Regions from separate parts of the Paenibacillus sp. V4I7 genome, predicted to be linked through region 3. Evidence: riboswitches for the same ligand, from Rfam matches in the RefSeq annotation. Region 3 holds a riboswitch; each other region holds the start of a gene.
The links. A riboswitch is a leader RNA that binds a small molecule or an ion and turns the genes downstream of it on or off. The one in region 3 is predicted to bind cyclic di-GMP.

Region 1: it holds a riboswitch for cyclic di-GMP, as region 3 does, so the genes downstream of both, QFZ80_RS09490 (putative bifunctional diguanylate cyclase/phosphodiesterase) here and QFZ80_RS21305 (response regulator) in region 3, are expected to answer to the same signal.
Region 2: it holds a riboswitch for cyclic di-GMP, as region 3 does, so the genes downstream of both, QFZ80_RS18980 (putative motility protein) here and QFZ80_RS21305 (response regulator) in region 3, are expected to answer to the same signal.

What each region holds. Positions count from the first base shown of each region.
Region 1 covers NZ_JAUSZD010000002.1:1,854,804-1,862,430, forward strand. Annotated here, with positions in the region: gene QFZ80_RS09470 (YheC/YheD family protein) at 1-503, opposite strand, end outside; gene panD (aspartate 1-decarboxylase) at 496-897, opposite strand; gene QFZ80_RS09480 (sulfite exporter TauE/SafE family protein) at 1,284-2,051, opposite strand; gene QFZ80_RS09485 (MFS transporter) at 2,248-3,579, shown strand; gene QFZ80_RS09490 (putative bifunctional diguanylate cyclase/phosphodiesterase) at 3,600-5,381, opposite strand; cyclic di-GMP riboswitch class I at 5,444-5,535, opposite strand; gene QFZ80_RS09495 (HAD family hydrolase) at 5,742-6,392, shown strand; gene QFZ80_RS09500 (GNAT family N-acetyltransferase) at 6,434-6,856, shown strand; gene QFZ80_RS38925 (DUF3502 domain-containing protein) at 6,867-6,932, shown strand; gene QFZ80_RS09505 (electron transfer flavoprotein subunit beta/FixA family protein) at 7,215-7,627, shown strand, end outside.
Region 2 covers NZ_JAUSZD010000002.1:3,837,625-3,845,251, reverse strand. Annotated here, with positions in the region: gene QFZ80_RS19005 (dihydroorotase) at 1-151, shown strand, start outside; gene carA (glutamine-hydrolyzing carbamoyl-phosphate synthase small subunit) at 340-1,512, shown strand; gene carB (carbamoyl-phosphate synthase large subunit) at 1,499-4,708, shown strand; gene pyrF (orotidine-5'-phosphate decarboxylase) at 4,763-5,452, shown strand; gene pyrE (orotate phosphoribosyltransferase) at 5,493-6,140, shown strand; cyclic di-GMP riboswitch class I at 6,215-6,301, shown strand; gene QFZ80_RS18980 (putative motility protein) at 6,316-6,522, shown strand; gene QFZ80_RS18975 (LysR family transcriptional regulator) at 6,585-7,457, opposite strand; gene dapA (4-hydroxy-tetrahydrodipicolinate synthase) at 7,581-7,627, shown strand, end outside.
Region 3 covers NZ_JAUSZD010000002.1:4,369,245-4,376,871, forward strand. Annotated here, with positions in the region: gene QFZ80_RS21295 (ABC transporter substrate-binding protein) at 1-985, opposite strand, end outside; gene QFZ80_RS21300 (hypothetical protein) at 1,248-1,595, opposite strand; cyclic di-GMP riboswitch class I at 1,912-2,000, shown strand; gene QFZ80_RS21305 (response regulator) at 2,112-2,474, shown strand; gene QFZ80_RS21310 (ParA family protein) at 2,915-3,679, shown strand; gene QFZ80_RS21315 (hypothetical protein) at 3,666-3,911, shown strand; gene QFZ80_RS21320 (Rieske (2Fe-2S) protein) at 4,075-4,434, opposite strand; gene QFZ80_RS21325 (amidohydrolase family protein) at 4,450-5,505, opposite strand; gene QFZ80_RS21330 (extracellular solute-binding protein) at 5,563-7,131, opposite strand; gene QFZ80_RS21335 (carbohydrate ABC transporter permease) at 7,199-7,627, opposite strand, start outside.

The DNA of each region.
Region 1 (7,627 bases), 2.5 Mb from region 3:
TTGAGCACCGAATTTTTGAGCGCATGCTCCACCGATACAACCTTGCCGCTGCTCATACGAATATTCGTTACGATAAAGCCCTTTCCGGCCACTTTGGCTAGTTTACCGGTCACTTCCCAAGGCGAATTTAGGCGGCGCTGCACCATGACTCTGAGATCAAAGGGCCGGTCATTCACCGTGGCAAGCGGAATTCGCTCCTGAATGATGTTATTCTTGCCCGCTTTCTTTTTGATATAGGCGTTTAATTGGGTATGCTCTGTAAAATTTTTCTTTGTAGCGCCATCCTGCACCTCATATGTGGAAGAATCCATCTTTTTGATCCGAATGACACCATTGCCCCCATAGCTCCCAGTCGGTTTAATGATGACCTCACCGTATTTTTTTATCATGCGCCAGAAAGAGCTCTCTCTCAGCCAGGCTGTTTCTGGAAGATTCACATGAAGTTTAGACGATTTCCGCAGCAGCTTATATTTGGTCCATTTGCTTGTGTTTAGTTTATTCATTGAATTTCGCTTCTTGCTTGAGAATAACTAGATCATGTTCTTCAACCCGGAGCAGTTGATTGCGTTCATCAACGAAAACCACTTGAGGTTTGAGGTTGTTAATTTCTGTTTCATTCATAAGTCCCATACTAAGAATAATTACGAGATCGCCTGGAGCAAAAAGATGGGCAGGGGGACCATTCAAACCGATCTTGCCGCAGCCTTCCGGCGCAGGTATCGCATATGTTTTCCACCTGGTGGCGTTTCGCAGGCTTGTGACTTGAACCATTTCATAGGGTAAAATATTCGCTTTGCGCATCAATAAACCGTCTATGGTAATGCTTCCCACGTAATCCAAATCGGCTTCCGTTACCGTCGCACGGTGGATCTTCCCTTTACACATTAGTCGCTGCATATGCAGTAGCTCCTTTATCATCACATAAGGTATTCATCACAAAGTATGACTAAGGTCGGCATCCTGGTGTAGGTTAGAAGCCTATTTCCAACGAAAAATGGGTAAATGCCACGTTGAATTATGGCTGTGATATACTAATTAAACGATTATATGTAAACCTTGGGTAGATGGGAGTGAAAAGTTCTGCAGCCTATTCTGGTTATGAGGACAGAAGCAGAGGGTTCAACTAGTGCGGTCAATGCTGCTAGGAGCGGATATTTCCCGGGGAACCGCACAAAACGACAGGATATGAGTACAACAAGAAGCATCCGATTAAGCTTACTCGGATGCTTCTTTGTATGGATGACCGGTTCAATGGAAAATAAAAACAGAGCCTCAGCTGCGCTTCATCCTATTAATTTAATGCCGCTAATTAATATCAGACTTGCAATAATTGTGCGCAGAATATTGGTCGGTGCCTTGGTGGATAGCATGCTGCCGATAATGACGCCGGGAATGGAACCGATGAGAAGATTGAGGACGAGTGTATAATTCACATTCCCCATACTTGCGTGCAGAATACCTGCTGTTGTCGCAAGGAAGAAAGCGTGAGCGATGTCTGTTCCTACGAGCTGAGCAGGGATCATACGGAAAAAGTAAAGCATCGCAATGGCATACAGGGAGCCAGATCCAATGGATGTAAGCCCGACAACGAAACCCAGTACAGCACCAATTGTGATGGTTAGTCCTCGTTTCTCCTCCAAAGATTTGAGCTGCCAGCGATTTTCTTTGATCTTGTGGCCGAAGAAAACCTTAAACAAGGTTGCAATCGCTACTAGAATCAAGACATAACCAAGGGCATGCTTAATAATGATCTCCTGATTATGAAAGAACGAATTGAATAATTTCAAAACAATAACGGCTGCGATTACACCTGGAATACTACCCATAGCTAACATTTTAACCAGCTTGAAATCAATCGTTTTCTGCCGCCAATGCTGAATCGTGCCAAAAAGCTTTGTAATCGAATTATAAAGAAGGTCTGTTCCCACGGCAATTGAAGGATGAATACCAATCAGGATCAAAATAGGGGTGAGCAGCGAAGCTCCGCCTACACCAGTCAATCCGACCATAAAACCAACCAATACACCCATAAATAAAACTGTTAAAGTCATGTTGTCATGTCCCCAATCTAATTACCCACTAACCATATTGGATTAATTTTATTACAGAGAAAAGCATTATGTAAAGGAAATTTTTTAACTTGCTTATTATTTGACTTCATCATGCGCTGAGCATGCTATTCATCCATTCTGGAATCAGTTACAATATATGGATGTGAAAAAATCAGCATGTAGGGAGGGGACATCCATGAGAAATCGAACAACGGTTATGGTGAGTATTGTTTTGGCGGTATTAGTGTCGTCTATCGATACCACGATTGCGAATACCACCATGCCGATTATAGTGAAAGAAATTGGTGGCAATGACCTGTATGCATGGGCATTTACCTCTTATATGGTCCTTTCTACTGTACTAGCTCCACTAGCAGGCAGACTTTCTGACCTATTTGGGCGGAAACGTATCTTTGCAGCAGGTATACTTCTGTTTCTTTTCGGATCTGTTCTTTGCGGTTTATCTCAGAGCATGCTGCAGCTGATCCTGTTCAGAGCCATTCAAGGGATTGGTGCAGGGGTGATGATGCCTTTTCCTGCCATCATTGCGGGAGATATTTATCCAGTGGAGCAGCGAGGTAAAGTTCAAGCGTATTTTACCGGGATGTGGGGGTTATCTGCGATTTTAGCGCCTCTACTGGGCACGTTCTTCGTTACCTACCTGAGCTGGCGGTGGATTTTTTTCGTCAATATACCGGTATGTATCATTGCACTTCTTGCCTTGCAGCCGTATAAGGAAGTGTATCAACCGAAGAAAGCAGTGGTCGATTATGGCGGAGCTATTTTGTTTGCCTGTGGAATATCCTTATTGCTGCTTACAACAGCAGTTGAGCATTATAGCTACATCTATGGTGCGCTAGGGGGGATATTTATGATTGCTTTCTTTTTTTATGAGAAAAGACATCCTGCGCCAATTGTTCCGTTAAACCTACTTCGCAATCGTCCGGTGGCCATAATGATTGCAAGCTCCTTTCTCAGCTGCGCGGCTCTCTTTGGGACTTCTAGCTTCATTCCTCTCTTCTTGCAAAATCAAGGCTACTCGTTGTTTGTCAGTGGTATTGCTCTTCTGAGTACATCCATTGGGTGGATGGCCGTTGCTGTGCCTGGTGGAAATTGGGTGCTTCGCTATGGATATAAACGGCTTTTAGTTATAGGTAATATGATACTCGTTATTACAGCAGCCTTATTTTATTTCATACACGAAGGTACTCCATTCTGGTACACGTTTACCGCACTAACGGCGCTTGGTCTTGCTTATGGAATAATTTTCACCATTACTACAATCGGTTCACAGCAGCTTGTAGAAGCGAACCAGAAGGGGATTTCCACCTCGCTTCAGCTCTTTGCACGGAATATTGGAACAGCGGTCAGCGTAACCATCATGGGGGCAATCCTTACTAAATCCAGCGTCTTTTATACGGGTATTCACGGCATGTTCGTATTTGGACTTTTGGCAAGCTTACTTTCATTGGCCATGCCGTTTGCTATTCGCTCGGTGTCCAATCTGAAAAGCCAGAAGACGGAGTAACATCCGCATTCTGGCTTTTTTCATAAAGCATTTGGACTAGCATTATCATCATGGATCATATAACTCTTTTCAAATAGCTCGGCTGTAAGTGGAACAGATAATAAGTATCCTTGTATATGTTGACAACCAACTCTCTCTAAAAAAGTGAGCTGTTCATGAGTTTCTACACCTACAGCAATGACACTCAATTTTAAACTATATGACATGGCCATAATAGCTTCAATGATAGAAGAATCAGAAATAAAGGTAGAGATGTCTTTAATGATCGATTTATCAATTTTCAAAGTATCGACTGGATACTTATGTAAATAACTTAAAGAAGAATAACCAATTCCGAAATCATCGATGGAGATTTTAACTCCCTCACGCTTTAAAGCATAAAGCTTTTCCATACAGCTGAGGCTGTTATTCATCAATGCACTTTCGGTAATTTCAAGTTCTAAGTACTTTGCTTCCAGCTCATTTTGATGCAGAATATCAAGAATCATTGTCACCAAATCTTCTTGATGAAACTGAACAGCGGATATATTGATTGCAATAGGAACAGGCTCCATACCTGCAGCTTGCCATTTATTCATTTGTACGCAGGCCGTTTGTAATACCCATTTTCCAATTGCAATAATTTGTCCGGATTCTTCTGCAATAGGAATAAATTCCTTCGGCGAGACGCTTCCTAACTCATGGCTATCCCACCTAAGTAAAGCTTCAACGCCGATGATTGTGCCGGTAGGAATATGGAATTTGGGTTGGTACATCAGGTAAAGCTCATTTTGTTCTCTGGCTGTCCGAAGGGATTGTTCACAGGCACTTCTCCTCGAATGAATGACACTCAGTTCCTGTTCATAAAAATGATAATGGTTTCCTCCACGTTCTTTGGCCCGATACATCGCTTGATCGGCATTTTTCAGTAAAACCTCCGGATCTTCTCCATCGATAGGATACAAAGAGATACCAATACTGGTGGAAACAAAAATATTTCGCCCGTCGATTTGGAAAGGAGCTTCCAATTGTTGAATGATTTTCTCCGCTTGCACAGCTGCTGACTTCCGATTTCCGAAAGGGAACAAAATCACAAATTCGTCGCCACTTAGTCTGGAGACAATGCTTTGTGCAAACAAGCTTTCTGAGAGCAATGCGGAGAACTTTTGCAAAACAAGATCTCCTAAGTGATGGCCTAAGGTATCGTTGATGTGCTTAAACCGATTTACATCAAGGAAAAGTAGCGCTAAGCTTTGCTTATGTTGTTTGGCGTTGTTTAACGCATCATGGAAAAGCTGATTGAACTGGTTGCGATTCGGCAAACCTGTCAGAAGATCAAAGTAAGCTAGCTGCTGTATCATTACTTCAGATTTCTTTTTTTCAGTCAGATCGCGAAGATAAGCTGTATAGACAAGCTTTCCTTTATACGGAGTGCTCGTAATCGTTATTTCTGCCGGAAATACGCTGCCATCCGATCGAAATGCTTTCAATTCGATTCGCTTACCGATAATCGTCTCGTCTTTAGCCGTGAACAGCAGATTTAAGAAGGTTGTCTCCTGGCCATCTTTTTCAAAAAGAAAATCAATTAACGTAAGCCCTAGAGCTTCTTTGCGTTCGTATCCAAAAATGGCTTCTGCCGCAGGATTAAACGCAATGATCTTCCCACTTGAATTAAGCAACATGATACAATCGATAGCAGACTCTAAAAGGGATGCTTTGAGTGCTGTTTGGTTAGTAAAGGATATGTAAAGAGCAGTTATTGAAATAATGAACGTTAGCAGTATGAGGTAAATAGGATAACTATCTATTAGCGTAAGATGCATGAATCAACCTCATTTCGTATAAATAAAAAAGTTCATCCCGAATGAAAGGATGAACTCCTTGACTCGGTAACCTGTCGTCCATAGCATCCAATTAGGGGTGCCTTAGGTCATGGCTTTGCGTCGCATTGTTTCCAATGGTTTGCTTTTGACGATTCTATATATGTAGTTCAAAAGGCACTAGTTAATGATGTAAAAAGCTTATATACCAGTTAATACGCCTCATTATAATTAGTTAAAAATGACGTGTCTATAGCGGTATTTACATATAATTAGCGAAAAATGTCGAATTCAACTAAAAAAAATTAATAATGCTAATTTCTTAAAATTTCTATAGTTCTAGAGATGGATAGGTGAGGTTTAATGAGTATATCAAGTCAAGTTCGAGGCATTATTTTTGATATGGATAATACACTGCTGAGGTCTAGCATTAATTTCCAAATGATGAAAAAGCAAGTGGCGGACTACCTTACAGAGAATGATTTACTGCCAGTTGGTTTCCCGATTCAAGAGCATACCACATCAACCATGATTGAGCATGTGAAAGCGAATGGGATACCTGAAGAGTCCTATAATGAAGTAATGAATATGGTCGTTCAACATGAACTAATAGGCATGGAGGGTGCAGGACTGGAATCCCATGTTTCCGAGCTTCTAAATGTTTTAATGACGGGCTATGTCCTGGTTATTGTTACAAATAATTCATACAAGGCCGCAGTACATGCGTTGGAAACGACTGGAATTCATCCATACTTTGATTTGATCATCGGAAGAGAGCAGATGAATGCCATGAAACCATCTCCCTCCGGGTACTTAGCCGCTAAGCAGCATTTTCCACAAATTCTTGAGAACGAATGGATATCGATCGGTGATTCGTGGATAGATGGCAGAGCATCCGTTGATGCAGGAGTTCCCTTTATCAGCTATGGGCCAAACGGACATCTGATGAAGGAGAAGGGAATCACCCCTATAACGCATATTGACAGCTTGCTTAAGTTGTTAGATTATGTGTAGATAATGTAAAACGAAAGTAGTGAATAAAGATGTTAGTGAATGTGAAATTCCGACTTAACGAAATTGAAATACAAGAACTGCTGAGTTACAGCGTTTTCCCCGATCCGGAGGCGCTGCAACCTGTCATTGAGCGTTATGAAAATGATGCTAATCTATGGTTGTTTGGATATGAATCCGAAGGTATCTTGGTGGGCATCATCGGCTTTGAGCTCAGTGATAATCAGGAGATGACGATCACTCATCTGGCCGTTGAACCGGAGAGCAGAGGGGTAGGCTTTGGACGGGGAATTATCCTTGAAATTATTGAAGATATGCACCCTGTTCGAATCGTGGCTGAAACGGATGAAGAGTCAGTCCAATTTTATCGGAATATTGGGTTCGTTATTCGCAGCCTTGGGGAGAAGTATCCCGGTGTTGAGCGTTTCCTATGTACCTATGAGGTAGAAGAAGCGGAAGAGGATTAAAGCGGCAGGTATGGATAAAATTATTGCTGAGAAGCAAAGACAATTAGACGAATGGGCGAAAACGAACAAAAAATAAGCCTTAAATAAGGAGAGAGCTGCATTCCACGCTTTGGCGTAGGTTGCGGCTTTTTCATTCTCCGAGCAACATCGGTAAGATTACTTTTGGGCCTTGGACTAAAGTAAGTGTCATGTTAGGAGGCTTTTCGCATATATTGTGTTAGATTATTAACTTAAAAAAAAGACTGAAAGCGATTTCGTTTCGTCATTTTAAGTGACAAAATTCACAATGCTGACAAGCTCAGATCCGTTTGCTGTCGAATGTGCAAGCAAGTTTCCTAAGAAATAGGAGGGTGCAGAGATGCTGCATATAGTCGTTTGTATTAAGCAGGTACCTGACTCTAGAGAAATTCGCATTGACCCCAAAAATAATACGTTAATTCGCCAAGGTGTCCCAAGTATCGTGAACTTCTATGATATGCATGGGCTGGAAGAGGCGCTCCGTATTAAGGATGAACAGGGGGCAAGGATTACAGTAGTCACAATGGGACCTCCGCCAGCGGAGAAAGGATTAAAGGAATGCATCTCCCTCGGGGCAGACGATGCTGTGTTGGTGACGGATCGCGGCTTCGCGGGAGCGGACACGCTGGCGACATCGTACGTTGTTGCCCGAACCATCCGTAAAATTGCTGAAACGTGGGGACCGGTGGATATCGTTTTTTGCGGCAAACAAACGCTGGACGGCGACACGGGGCAAGTTGGGCCAGGCGTCGC
Region 2 (7,627 bases), 530 kb from region 3:
CGCGGATATCACGATCGTGGATTTGGAAACAGAGCGCGAAGTTGTCAAAGAAGAGATCGTTTCACGCAGCAAAAACACGCCGTTCATCGGCTGGAAGCTGCAAGGTTGGCCAGTTGTTACAATCGCTTCCGGTAAAGTGGTTTGGTCATAAATCGTTCTTAAATCGCGTTGAAATCGAGCTGAAATCCGCATTAAGATCTATACGCAGATCGAAAAATCGTGTATATTTATACAGAATGATTAATTTTTATGCAAGTCTTATGCAATGAACATAGAAGTTGTAGGCATGACATCTGCGGTTCGTGAGAACCGCCCACAATAGCGAGGAGTTGAAAGAACATGCAGGCAAGATTGTTGCTGGAAGACGGCACTCTTTTTACAGGGAAATCGTTCGGTAGTGAAGGTGAATCCGTCGGCGAGGTTGTATTCAATACAGGAATTACAGGTTATCAGGAGGTGCTTTCCGATCCTTCCTACTGCGGTCAAATCGTGACAATGACGTATCCATTGGTGGGGAACTACGGTGTGATTCGGGATGATTTTGAATCCGTACGTCCTTTCATTCATGGCTTTGTCGTTCGTGAGCATGAAGAGATTCCTAGCAACTGGAGAGCGCAATATACGCTAGGCAGCCTGCTGAAAGAATACGGCATCGTTGGGATCAGCGGCATCGATACGCGCATGTTAACTCGTAAAATCCGTCATCACGGGGTTATGAAAAGCCTCTTGACGACATCTAATAAATCGATTGCTGAGCTGACTGAAATCTTAAGAGGAACACCTCTAATGACGGATCAAGTCGCTCGTGTATCCACGAAGAGTGTATTCGGCGCACCTGGACACAAGGAACGAATCGTACTCGTTGATTATGGTGCTAAAAGCGGAATCATCCGTGATCTTAGCAAGCGTGACTGCGACGTTGTCGTTGTTCCTCAAGATGCTACGGCTGAACAAATTCGTCGCCTTGCGCCAGATGGCGTGCTGCTGTCTAACGGCCCTGGGGATCCGAAAGACGTACCTCACGCTGTCGAAATGATTAAAGGGTTGCTCGGCGATATCCCGCTCTTCGGCATTTGCTTGGGTCATCAGCTGTTCGCACTGGCTTGCGGTGCAGACACGGATAAACTGAAGTTCGGTCACCGCGGCGGTAACCATCCGGTTAAAGACCTCGTATCTGGACGCTGCTACATTACATCGCAAAACCATGGCTACACGGTTAAGGAAGAATCCGTCCAAGGAACTGACCTTGAAGTGACGCACATTAACAATAATGACCGCACCATCGAAGGCTTGAAACATAAGAAATACCCTGCTTTCTCGGTTCAATATCACCCAGAGGCAGCACCGGGGCCATTTGACTCCAGCTACTTGTTCGATGATTTCATCTCGCTGATTCGTCAGCACAAAATCGATAACCCACAGCAGCCGCGCCAAGCGCAAATGCTTGCACAGTGGAAAGCTTCCACGGCATCGACATCTGTGAAGGAGGAACTGCAATATGCCAAAAAATAATACACTCAAAAAGATTCTCGTTATCGGTTCCGGTCCTATCGTCATCGGTCAGGCAGCGGAATTTGACTATGCAGGTACGCAAGCTTGCCAAGCACTTAAAGAAGAAGGCATGGAAGTTATCCTGATCAACAGTAACCCTGCAACGATCATGACGGATACGAACATGGCGGATAAAGTATATATCGAACCGATCACGCTTGAATTTGTTACGCAAATCATTCGTCAAGAACGTCCGGATGGCTTGCTACCAACACTTGGTGGCCAAACAGGTCTGAACATGGCTGTTGAGCTAGCTCGTGCGGGTGTTCTGGAAAGCGAGAACGTGAAGCTTCTGGGAACACAACTTACGGCGATTGAGAAAGCAGAGGACCGTGACCTTTTCAGAGACTTGATGAGAGAATTAGAGCAGCCTGTACCGGATAGCGTAATCGTAACGACGGTCGCTCAAGCGGTAGATTTCGCTAACGAAATCGGCTTTCCAATCATCATTCGTCCTGCCTACACATTAGGCGGAACGGGCGGCGGTATCTGTAACACGATGGAAGAGTTGACGGAAATCGTTGCTTCCGGAATTCGTTACAGCCCAATCGGTCAATGTCTAGTAGAACGCAGTATTGCGGGCATGAAAGAAGTCGAGTACGAAGTTATGCGTGACGCGAACGATAACTGCATCGTGGTATGTAACATGGAGAATTTTGATCCAGTGGGTGTACATACCGGAGATAGTATCGTTGTAGCACCAAGCCAAACCTTGTCGGACCGTGAGTATCAAATGCTGCGTTCGGCCTCGCTTAAAATCATTCGCGCCTTGAACATTGAAGGAGGCTGTAACGTTCAGTATGCGCTTGATCCGCATAGCTTCCAATATTACGTAATCGAAGTAAACCCGCGTGTAAGCCGTTCCTCAGCGCTTGCATCCAAAGCAACAGGCTATCCGATTGCGAAGATGGCTGCAAAAATTGCGATTGGCTACACGCTCGATGAGCTAGTCAATCCAGTAACAGGCCAAACCTATGCATGCTTCGAGCCAGCACTGGATTACATCGTTTCCAAAATTCCACGTTGGCCGTTCGATAAATTTACAGCGGCAAACCGTAAGCTGGGTACGCAAATGAAAGCGACTGGCGAAGTTATGGCGATTGGCCGTACATTCGAAGAGTCCATTCATAAAGCGGTTCGTTCCTTGGAGATCGGCGTACATCGTTTGTTCCTGAAAGAAACAGATTTAATAGATCAAGAAACATTGGAATTACGCCTGCAAAAACCCGACGATGAGCGCTTGTTCTTATTAGCAGAAGCTTACCGTAGAGGCTATACAGTGGAACAATTGCAAAAAATGACGAATATTGACTGGTGGTTCTTGAACAAACTGGATGGCCTGATTAAATACGAGAAAGAAATTGCGGCAAGCGAACTCACGAACGAGCTGCTATTCGAAACGAAACGTAAAGGCTTTACAGACCGTGCGATTGCTGAGATTCGTACTTTGGCTGGATGCTCGACATTCACCAAAGAAGCTGAAGTCAGAACTCACCGTTTACAACAAAATATTAAGCCGGTTTACAAAATGGTAGATACTTGCGCAGCGGAATTCGAAGCTTCAACGCCATACTACTATTCGACTTATGAGCAAGAAGATGAAGTTACGGAAACAACGAAAGAAAAGGTTGTGGTGCTTGGTTCCGGTCCGATTCGTATCGGTCAAGGGATTGAGTTCGATTACTCCACAGTTCATGCGGTTTGGGCGATCCAAGCGGCAGGTTACGAAGCGGTTATTATCAACAATAACCCAGAAACGGTGTCAACGGATTTCAATACGTCCGATCGCTTGTACTTCGAGCCTCTGTTCTTTGAAGATGTAATGAACGTCATCGAGCGTGAAAACCCAATTGGGGTTATCGTTCAATTTGGTGGTCAAACAGCGATTAACTTGGCTGCACCTTTACACAAAGCTGGTGTACGCATTCTCGGTTCTGATTTGGAAAGTATCGATACAGCGGAAGATCGTAAGAAATTCGAAGCCTTACTTAGCAAGCTCTCGATTGCTCAACCACCAGGCGGCACCGTTACATCGGTTGACCAAGCTGTGGGTACAGCTGCGAAATTCGGTTATCCGGTTATCGTTCGTCCATCTTACGTCCTAGGTGGACGCGCTATGGAAATCGTCTACTCCGATGAAGAATTGTTAAGCTACATGGAATATGCTGTGAAAATCAACCCAGAGCATCCGGTCCTGATCGACCGCTACATGCTTGGTAAAGAGGTAGAGGTTGATGCGATCTGCGATAGAGAAACGGTTCTAATCCCAGGGATTATGGAACACGTTGAACGCGCAGGGGTTCACTCCGGTGACTCCATCGCGGTTTATCCACCGCAATCCGTCTCGGACGAGATTAAACAACAAATTATCGACATTACGACGAAAATCGGCCTTGAGCTGAACGTAGTTGGTCTGGTTAACATCCAGTTCGTTATTCATAACGATCAAGTGTATGTGATCGAGGTAAACCCGCGTTCTTCCAGAACCGTGCCTTTCTTGAGCAAAGTAACGAACATCCCGATGGCTAACGTGGCTACACGCGTCATTATGGGACAAAAGCTGGCTGATATGGGCTACCAAGGCGGTTTATGGCCGGAAGACAAGTACGTATCGGTTAAAGTGCCAGTGTTTTCCTTCGCGAAGCTGCGCCGTGTAGATACGACGCTCGGACCTGAAATGAAATCGACGGGTGAGGTTATGGGGCGCGATATCAATTTTGCCAAAGCACTCTACAAAGGCTTAATTGGAGCGGGCATGAAAATTCCTGCAGCAGGATCTGTCGTTGTAACAGTAGCTGACAAAGATAAAGATGAAGCGATTGAAATCTTAAAAGGCTTCTATCGCCTTGGATATAAAATCATTGCAACAGGCGGAACGGCAACAGCGATCGAACAAGCTGGTCTTCCGGTGACGACCGTTCACAAGCTGAGCGAAGGTTCGCCTAACATTCTTGATCTCATCCGCAGCGGTGATGCACAGTTCGTTGTGAACACACTGACGAAAGGTAAAGAGCCAGAGCGTGATGGTTTCCGCATTCGTCGTGAAGCTGTAGAGAACGGTGTAGTTTGTATGACATCACTTGATACAGTAAGAGCGCTTGTTAATATGCTTGAAACGATCAACTTCTCCTCACGAGCAATGCCAATTCATGTCTAAAGGAGAGTGACGAATTTGAGTACGTTAACTCGCACAGATGTTACTGGACGCATTATGGTCGCTTTGGATTATGCTAACGCAGAAGGTGCTGAAGGGCTGCTAAAGCAGCTCGAAGGCATCCCGTGTTACGTGAAGGTGGGCATGCAACTGTTCTATGCTGCGGGTCCCGGCTTCGTCGCGAGTCTGAAAGATCGCGGCTACAAGGTGTTCCTCGATGTGAAGATGCATGACATTCCGAACACAGTCAAAGGCGGCGCGGAAAGCGTGACGCGCCTTGGGGTTGACGTGTTCAATGTCCATGCTGCCGGAGGCAAGCAGATGATGGAAGCCGCCTTGGAGGGTGTCGACAAGGGGTTAGTAACTGGAGCTGTACGTCCGATCGTGATCGGCGTGACGCAGTTGACCAGCACCAGCGTGCAGGTGCTGAATGATGAGATCGGCCTGACCGGTACGGTTGAGCAGGCCGTCATTCGCTATGCCCGCTTGGCGCATGCTGCGGGGCTGCAGGGTGTTGTCGCGTCACCGCTAGAGGTGACAGCGATTAAGGCGGCGTGTGGTGACGGGTTCGTCACCGTGACGCCAGGCATTCGCCCGGCTGGAGCCGACGTGGGTGACCAGTCGCGCATCATGACGCCGGCTGAGGCGTTCGCGCAGGGGACGGATTACGTCGTGATCGGTCGACCGATCACAGGCGCAGCGGATCCAAGAGCAGCAATTGAAGCGATTATCGATTCAATCGTGTAGCATGCTTTTGTCTAACAACGGAAGGAACGGTGGTAGGAACATGAGTCAACTCGAAACAATCGCGCAGCATATTGCAGCGTCATTATTAGATATCGAAGCAGTAGCACTTCGACCGCAGCAGCCTTTTACGTGGACTTCTGGCCTCAAGTCGCCAATCTATTGTGACAATCGTCTGACAATGTCACACCCAGCTATTCGCGAAGCGATCGCTGACGGCTTCGCAGCTTTGATCCAAGAGAAATTTCCGGATGCTGAGGTTGTTGCTGGTACGGCAACAGCGGGGATTCCTCATGCCGCTTGGGTAGCTCAGAAGCTAGGTCTCCCGATGATCTACATTCGTGATAAAGCCAAAGGACATGGCAAAGAGAACTTGATTGAAGGCACTGTGAAACCAGGTCAAAAGGTGATCGTGATTGAGGATCTTATCTCTACGGGTGGCAGTTCTTTGAAAGCAGCTATTGCAGTCAAAGAAGCTGGCGCTGTAGCGCTGGGCGTGCTGGCGATTTTCTCCTATCAGCTAGATAAAGCAACAGATGCGTTCCAAGATGCTGATATGCCACTGTACACTCTTTCCAATTACTCCACACTGCTTGAAGTGGCTTTAGAGAAGGGGAAAATCAAACAAGAAGACATGGAATTACTTCGTTCTTGGAGATCAAATCCTGCTGCATTTGGTGTAGATCTGTAGCTACTTATAATGCGAAGATTGACGAATTGTGTAAGAATATCCTATACTGGATAAGTGCTAGGTACTGCCTAACATCTGCGAAATGGCAAATGACGCGAAAGCGACAGACGCAAAGCTATAGGGGCTTCTCGGTTACGGCCGCATGCTTGCCAGCTACCGAACGATGAGAGGAGAAGTGCTCGTAAATATCAATAGTGTTCTGACTGCAATTAGCGGTGGAGATGCATTGAAGCAAGCCGTTGGCATTCAGCTTTTAAGCAAAGTAAGTGATATGCAAGCAGCTTCATCTAGTACATTAATACAGGATTTTGCTAAATCCCAACAGCTGGTTACCGCTTCTGCGACACCGCATTTGGGTGGTAATCTCGACATCCGCATATAAGTTCATAACAGAAGAAGCTCTACCTTTACGAATAGGAGAGCTTCTTTTTTTATTTGCCGAGGTTATTCTTGAGTCAGTTGTTGAATGAATGTTTGCAAGGGCTGGGACATCCACTTTTTGGGGTGGAGCAGCAGTTGAAGATCCAGTTTTAAGTCCGAATGTGAAAAAGGAAGATGGGCAAGTTTCCCTTGTTCCAGTTCGTTCTGTACGGCAATTTGGGGCAGCAGGGCGATGCCAAGGCCATTCATGACGCAGTGCTTAATTGTTTCTAAATTACCGAGCTCAAATCCAATTTGAAGCGGGACAGCATGATCTTTTAGTAACTTTTCAAACATACCTCGATAGATGCAGCCCTCTTCAGTAACGATAAATTCGGCTTGTTGAAAATCAGTTAGCTGTATTTGTGCTCGCTTCGTTAGCGGATGCTCAAGCGGTGCTACCAAAACCAAAGGTTCTTCTCTGACTTTCGTGCATGCAAGTGCGGTGTCTGCCGGATAACGATCTAATATTAGCCCTATATCATAATCCCCTTCTCTTACTTTGGTAATAAGCGAAGCTTCACTGTCAGGGAAGAGCTGGATATTAAGACCAGGGTAAAGCTGTTTCAGTACATGTAAATAGGGCGGTAAATAGTAAGCTGCGAGTGAGTTAATCGTACCGATGGTCAGTGTTCCGCTAACCTCACTTGTTATCATTTCTTTGGATTGATCATAGAGGTCAAGCATTTGCAAGACCAGCTTTAACAAGCTTTCACCAGGTGCTGTTAATCGAAGCTGACGTCCATATCTTTCGAATAATGGTACGCCATACTCTCGTTCCAGCTTCTGAATTTGCATCGTAATACTGGATTGCGCATAGCCCAATTCTTCGGCAGCTCGTGTAAAGCTCTTTCTCCGTGCAACCTCCCGAAAGGTTCGGAAATAGGTTAAATCCATGGGAACCCCTCGCTTTAATATCAAAATTTTTGATGAGTCTTATCATTTATTATAGCTAACTGTGATTCAATGATCCATGCTAAAGTGAATGTACAAATGAATGAGGATTGGGAGATGATTGGGATGTTAAGAGAAAAAGACTTAAACGGGATCTATGTTCCCATTATTAC
Region 3 (7,627 bases):
TAGCTTCTTCAGGCGAAAGCTGAAGTGTTGTGTTTACAGGTGAATCTACTTTCGCTTTCGCTGATTTCTCCTGTACTTCCTTGCTCAAATGCCAGTTGATGAAATCCTCAGCCAGCTGCTTGTTTTTACTTCCTTTAATCACGTTGACCGTGTTCATTACGGCGTAAGCTCCTTCTTGCGGGGAGACGAACTTCGTTTCTGGCACAGCTGCTTTCAAATCCTTCACGTACATTTCCATGATAGGACCAGCAGCAATTTCCCCTTGTGCGAACATGTTTACGAATTCGGAGGTTTGGCCGTAGTATTTAACGACTCCTTTGTTCAACTCCTTAATTTTTGCAAAAGCTTGATCCTCATTAAACGTTGCATTTCCAGCAACGACAGATGCTGCATCCAAGACCATTGGGCCAGTTGTCCCCGTGATGTTAGGAAGTGTCAGCTTTTTGGAGAGTTCTGGACTCCATAGGTCGCTCCATGACTTGATTTCTTTGGTTGTTGCTTTCGGATTGTAAGCAATGCCTAGTCGACCTACCGTGTAGGCTGGACCATAATCTTCACCCAGCGGCGCCTTGGCCAGATCATAAATGTCTTTCAAATTCGGAATCCTACTGCGGTCGATCTTATCGAACAGTCCCGCTTCAATTCCTTGTTGTGCGTAATAGTCAGATAAATAAATGAGATCCACACTCGAGCTGCCCTGCTTCACTTTGTTCATACGTTCTGCGTTATTTCCTATCTCCAGAACAATCTTGGCATTATGCTCCTTCTCAAACGGCGCGTACACTTCTTTCTTAAAGAAATCATCCGCAAAACCCCAGGTGGAAATGATTAAAGTTGTAGGTTCCCCTTTGGATGCCGCTGTGGCAGCTGCTGTGGGTGCTGTCGTAGCTCCACTTGTATTACCCTGGTCCTTCGTGCCGCAACCTGTTAAGGCTAGTCCTACTACAGATAAAGAAATTAAACCACGAACCATTTTTTGTCTCATCATTCATCGTCCTCCCAAGTTTTATCATGTATAATTTTAATGCGTGAATCCCCTGTTAAATTTTTACTAGTATTCTTCATGACCCCAGAAATATGCGCGTTTCGCCTTAAATCCAGCTATACAAAAAAAAAGAAAAGTACCCTTGATAGAAAGAAGCTTCTAATCAAGAGCACTCTTCATTGTAAACAATGCAAAGTGACATCTATTGGTATACATGTGGTTTCCTCTTAAGATAAATCAAAAGAGAACACCTTCGACTAAACTATTCGGTTTGTTTAAGAATAATGTTCGTTATTGCCCATTGCGTCGGCGGATCATAATCCCTTAATACCGCATCCATGGATAAGCCCAGTTCTTGCTCCAGCCTGTCCCGGATTCTCTTCTTGTATATAGAGGACATATAAAAATCGACTTCGTGTTTGAGCGTTGGCGCCTCGCCTTCCAATGCAGTTGAACGCGGTGAGCGGCGGTGCTTGGCATGAAAAGTAATAATATTCTGATCAATTGAAACCTTCAGCAATGTTGTGCCAAACCCAAACAACTCTTTGGAGATTTCGTTATAGAGGTGACACAGCTTCTTCTTGTATTCATTAGAATCTAGTTGTGGCATGGAATCACCTTCAAGATCAATTATCAACCCTTATGCGTTAAAATCTATCTTAATAATACATAGGATTTCAGAATTAATCAAGAGAATCGTTCGTCTTTCTCACTGAAATCGGGCATTATTTACCTATAACACATCTAAATGATCCAATTTCCCGAATGTCTTACAAATATTGCTTGATATTCGCGACGGATTCGGGCAGCATAACTCATCTTGGTTAACATAAATCAAGGGCTGCCTCGCAGAAACTTTTAATACTAGTACTTTATTACTAGTATTAAGAGTGCTATACTTTAGAATACATAGTAATTCTTCTGCTAAACGATAAGAGCAAAGCTAATGAAAATTAGTGACGCAAAGCTAAAGGAGCTAAGGCGAAATACTTCGCTATGCTTGCCAGTTACCGAAGGAAGGGATATATCCACAACTCCCCTTATTCTTCTTTTAAGGGGAGTTTTCCTTATGTTCTATAACAGTAAATAGCTAGGTAGAAAGTCCCTCTGAAAGGTGATAATTAATATGGCGAGACTAATGGTTGTTGATGATTCTATCTTTATGCGATTGATGATTAAGAACATCCTCTTAGAATTAGGGCATGAAATTGTAGCCGAAGCATCGAATGGACTTGAGGCCATCTCTCTTTTTTTACAGCATTCACCTGACATGATTACGTTGGATATTACAATGCCCGAGATGGATGGTATTACGGCATTAAAGGAAATTAAAAGTTACAAGAGCGATTCAAAGATCATTATGGTATCCGCAATGGGGCAACAATCCTTTGTTATTGAAGCCATTACCCTTGGCGCTAGAGATTTTATTGTGAAGCCTTTTGATAAAGACAGGGTAGCTGAAGCTGTAAAAAAGGTACTGAGTTCGTGAATGCCCACAATGCTCTCCACCTGAATGCCTCGCCATTCAACTTTTTGGACCATCACTTATTTAGCCGTGATTATGTATTTCGATACGGATTCATTCTTACTCTACTAATGATTACGGTTTTACATGTATCTGTTTTTCCAAAGTTTGATATATATGCTTTCTATCTACTTTCTGTCATATTTTGGGCATCGGATTTTCGAATAAACCGCTGGTGGTTCTAATCATTCTTTGTTCATTCGTAGTTTTGTTGAGGTCCTATTATTTTGGCGAAAAGTGACCTTATGGATACATATACAGAAAATTGATTTGAAAGAGAAATTCCTGGCGCTATGGTTGCCGAATACACTCTCAACTTGACCGTGCATGACCCCCTTTTAAATAGATCTATTGTAGAACTATATACAGGAATAAAGGTTTACAGAAATAAGGAGGAATGGGTTATGGGAGCCATTATTTCAATCGGTAATCAAAAAGGCGGCGTTGGCAAAACGACAACCACGGCCATCACGGGGTATCTTCTCTCTAAGAAGTACAAGGTTCTCTGTGTCGACTTCGATAGCCAAGGCAATTTGACACAGTTTCTTACTCAACGAGATATACACGATTACTCCAAAATGACTATTTTTGAGGCATGTAAAAACATGAATCCCACCCCCTACATCCGCAAGTTAACCTACAACCTTCACTTCATTCCGGCTGATGAAATGCTTGCAACTCTGCCCATGCTTATCCATCAAAATCCTTCAATGAGTTCGACCATTTTGAGAGATACACTACATAAAGTAAAGGCCAGATACGACTACATACTTATTGATTTACCTCCAAATCTCGGAGAGCACACTATTAATGGTTTAGTGGCTTCCGACTATGCAATCGTCATGCTACAATGCGAACCAATGTGTTATGACGCGCTGGACAGATACATCGCAACAATGATTCACATCAAAGAGGTTAAAAAGCTGGACCTTGTTTTATGCGGCATATTGCCAACAATGATCGATTCTAGAACAATCATTGATAAAACAATCATTGATAGGGTAAGGAGAGAATACGAGGGAGTTGTGTTTCGATCGGAAATAAAGCGAAGAAATAGAATCAAGGAGTTTTCTATTACAGGAATACAGGAATACAGTAATATGGATACATCGGCATTAAGCAATTATAGAAATTTTGTCGAGGAGCTGGAGCAGCGTGTCCAAGCGTGATGCGATTGAACAGTTATTAGGAAAACGGCGGAGTCAAGAAATACAGGAAACTGTAAATACAGGTTTACAGAAACCTGTAAATAAGAAAAAAGCAACATTTGATTTCGATGAACAATTCCATACTGAGTTAAAGATATTCGCCGCGAAACAGAATAAGAAGATGGTTGATGTTGTGGTAGAGGCCGTGAAAGAGTATATGCGAAGACATAAAAATAACCCCCCGGTCGAGTAGGCCCTTCGGATAATTTAAATAACAGTTTGCTCTAATTGCCATTTTTTAATAAACATTAGCAACTTAAATGAATTCAGTTCTATCCTGTTACAAAAAGAATAAAGGGGATCGAATAGGAGTTTTCAGCCCATTCGATCCCTCCTATTTCGCTTATTCTCGTTGTCTACTTTCTTTCCAGATCAACACCAACTTTGCCGTCTTGCACATTCACCTTATACGTTTTTACCCAAATCTTTTCGCTGAATAAAGATTTGCCGGTTCGAATATCGAATTCCCAGCCATGCCAGGGGCAGCGGATGATTTCGCCCATTTTACCGTACTCGTATTCATACACGTCCGAAGGGAGCGTAGTACCAGATACGAGTCCTGCGCACATCGGTGCCCCCTGGTGGGGGCAATAATTGTTTAAAGCGTAATATTCATTGTTTATCCGGAAAATGCCGATGCTCTTCCCCTCGATTGTGACGACGGCGTGACCGCCTTCGGAGACAGCGTCCGCATCCAGCACGTAATGTACCGTCATAAGGTCCTCCGTGAGTTAAAGGTTATATAGGCTTTTGGCATTTTCGTAAAAGATTTTACGCTTCGCCTCCGGCTTTAGTCTCCGCAGAATCATACTTGGTGAATCGAAATCCCAATGCGGATAATCACTCGAATACAGAATCATATTCTCGGCATCAATCATATTGAACAAATCGATCAAATGCTGCGGATTATCCGGTTCCTCAATGGGCTGTGTAGTTAAATAACAATGCTCTCGAATGTACTGACTAGGCAGCTTCTTCAGCCAAGGGACGGTAGAGCGGAGCGCTTTATAGTTCTTATCCAGCCTCCACATCAGATGCGGCAGCCAAGCAATACCTCCCTCGGTAAGCACTACTTTCAACCGCGGGAACTTCTCAAATACGCCCTCGCATACCATGCTGACAAGATGAGCCATGAACATTTGCGACAAGCATGTGTGCCACTCGATGTAACGGGACGGATACCCAGCAGCGGTAGGTGCCGTGGAGCTGCCCCCTCCTTCCGCGCCCGGATGAATCGCAATAGGTAGACCATTCCGCTCCGCAGCCTCATAGATAGGATGATACTGTCGCTGGCCGAGGGGGGCACGAGCCGCACTAGAAATCATCACTTCGACGATATCGGGATGGCCCCCGACGCGGTCGATCTCTTTCGCGGCAAGAGATGGGTCCTGCGTGGCGACGGCCATGGCGCCCTTGAACGCCTTGTGTTTACCAAGCCATTCGGCGATCAAAAAGTCGTTGTAGGCTGAGCAAATCACAGCTGCGTAATCAGGGTCGTGCGTCGTTGAAATATTGTACACAACCCCGGTCAACACGCAGTATTCGACATTGTAGCCCTCAAGCAGCTGCTTGATCATGAGGTCTGGGTCCGAGCCGGCTTTGCCGCCATTGGCCGGAATGGCGTCCTTCTTCATGACGCCTACTGGCGAATAGTAACCAGAGCCTGCATACCCGATTCCGGTCGTCGCTACGCGTGACCGCCATGGTTCGGCCAGATACGGCAGCAAATCGGCATCATTCTGTTCATTATGGACATCTGCATCAATGACCTTGAAATCTTCGGCCATGCGAACACCTCCGTTCCGGCGTATAGGTTACCTTTGCCTCCTAGCTGCACGAATTGATTACTTCTTACCGTATGTTCGGGTATAGGCAGCATTGTACATACCTAACAGTTCGTCAGCTCCGAGCTTCTTCGCTTGATCGATAAATTCTTGATACGTCTTATCGTTGATCGGCGTCTTGCCCGCTACGAATTCAGTCAGCTTCTGCTCAAGGAATTTGTTCAGGTTGTTCAGCTTCGATTTTTCCAGCTCCAGCTCTTCCTTCGTCTTGACGATCTGCTTCGGCGCTGGAATAATGAACGATTCGTATCTCTTGTTAATGTCCTTGCTCTTGTCGCTTAAGCCGCGCTCCCACACCTCGCGGGATTTGGCATTATCGAGCGTAACCATATCGTACCAAACGCCCCAATCCTTACGCAGTGTCGTGAATGGCGAAGCGCCGAAATCCTTGTTGTAGACAGATTTGCCGTTTTCCTTCGTATACGTTTTGCCCTCGATACCAAGCGATAAGTAGTTAGATCCTTCTTCTCCCAGTAAGTAGTCAAGAAATTGAACTGCCCTGTCCTTGTCTTTCACCTTAGCCGAGATCGCGCGGCCGGCAGCGCCTACAACCGGACGTGAGAATTGGTAGTTCTTAATACCGTCTGCAGCAAATTGTGGAATCGCATCGAGTGTATACTCCGCTATACCCGCTTTACGTCCTTTGTCCATAAGCGTCTCCAAGTCAGCCTTCCAGAAAAACGTCACGAGTGATTTGCCTTTAAGAATCCGCTCTTCCCACTGTGCTTGCGTAATCATCGAGAATTCAGGATCCAGCAGCTTTTCGTTAAACAATTTATTCAAGTAAACAAGCGAGTCCTTATATCCTTTATGATAGGGAGCGAACGCGTATTTGTCGGTAGCCGGATCGACGTTATAGAAGCCGTGTATGCCGGTGAACGCTCTGCCGAATGTCGTAAATAACCCGGTATCGCCAATAATGGCATTATTGATGAGGGGATAAGTATCCGGCTGCTTTTCTTTGAGCGTTTTGAGGAACTGGTAAAACTCATCCACTGTAGTCGGCGCCTTCAGTCCATACTTATCCATGACGTCCTTGCGTGTATACCAGACGAAGTTAAAACCTTTCCCTTCCGCGTCGCCCTCGATGACAGGAACGGTATAAATACCGCCGTCAACGCCAGTTGCGACCGCTCTAGCCTCTGGGTATTTGTCGTAGAACGCCTTTAGGTTCGGTGCTTTATCCAAGTAATCTTTTAAGTTCAAAAATACTTTATCCGGACCGTGCTGTCTTCCCTCTAACGTATCTACCTGGATGAAGTCCGTGACTGAGTTCGTCGCAATCATAATTTGCTTCTTTTCCTTCAAACCTTCCTGACTGACCACTTGAAACTCGATCTTTACGCCGGTCTTTGTTTCGATTTCCTTGAAGATGTCCCAGTCCTGGCGCACTTTTCCTTCTGGACGGTCGTAAGCCAGCCACGTGAATGTGATCGGCTTCTTGGACTCGTCTGGTTTCTTCGTTTCTCCCGCCGCAGGAGTATCATTCGGTTGGCTCGAACAGGCTGCTGCGACCAAACTAACGAGCATAACCGTAGTCAATCCTGTTGCGACAGTTCTTTTTTTCATCTGAAAACCTCCCTATCGTGGTAAAAAAGTATCCCTCTATAGCGTTAGATTCCGGGGGAATCTAGAACTATCCTTTGATGCCGCCGATCATAGTTCCCTGCACGAAGTATTTCTGGATGAACGGATAAATACATAGGATCGGGAGCGTAGCGATCATGATGATGGCGTACTTCATCGTTTGGAGCAGGCTCAGATCGCCTTCAGCCTGAATCGTAGTACCGGCCACAAGAATGTTCCTGAGCATAATTTGCAGCGGGTACATCGAACGGTCGTTCAAGTAAATGAGTGCATCGAAGAAAGCGTTCCACTGATTCACAGCTGTGAATAAGCCGATTGTCGCCAATACCGGCATGGATAGCGGAAGCACAATACGCAGCAGCACTTGTAACGAGGAGCAGCCGTCGATCGTTGCTGCATCTTCAAGCTCCTCCGGCAATGCCTCAAAGAACGTACGCATGATAAACAAGTACCACGTGCTGATCAGGGAAGGCAGGAC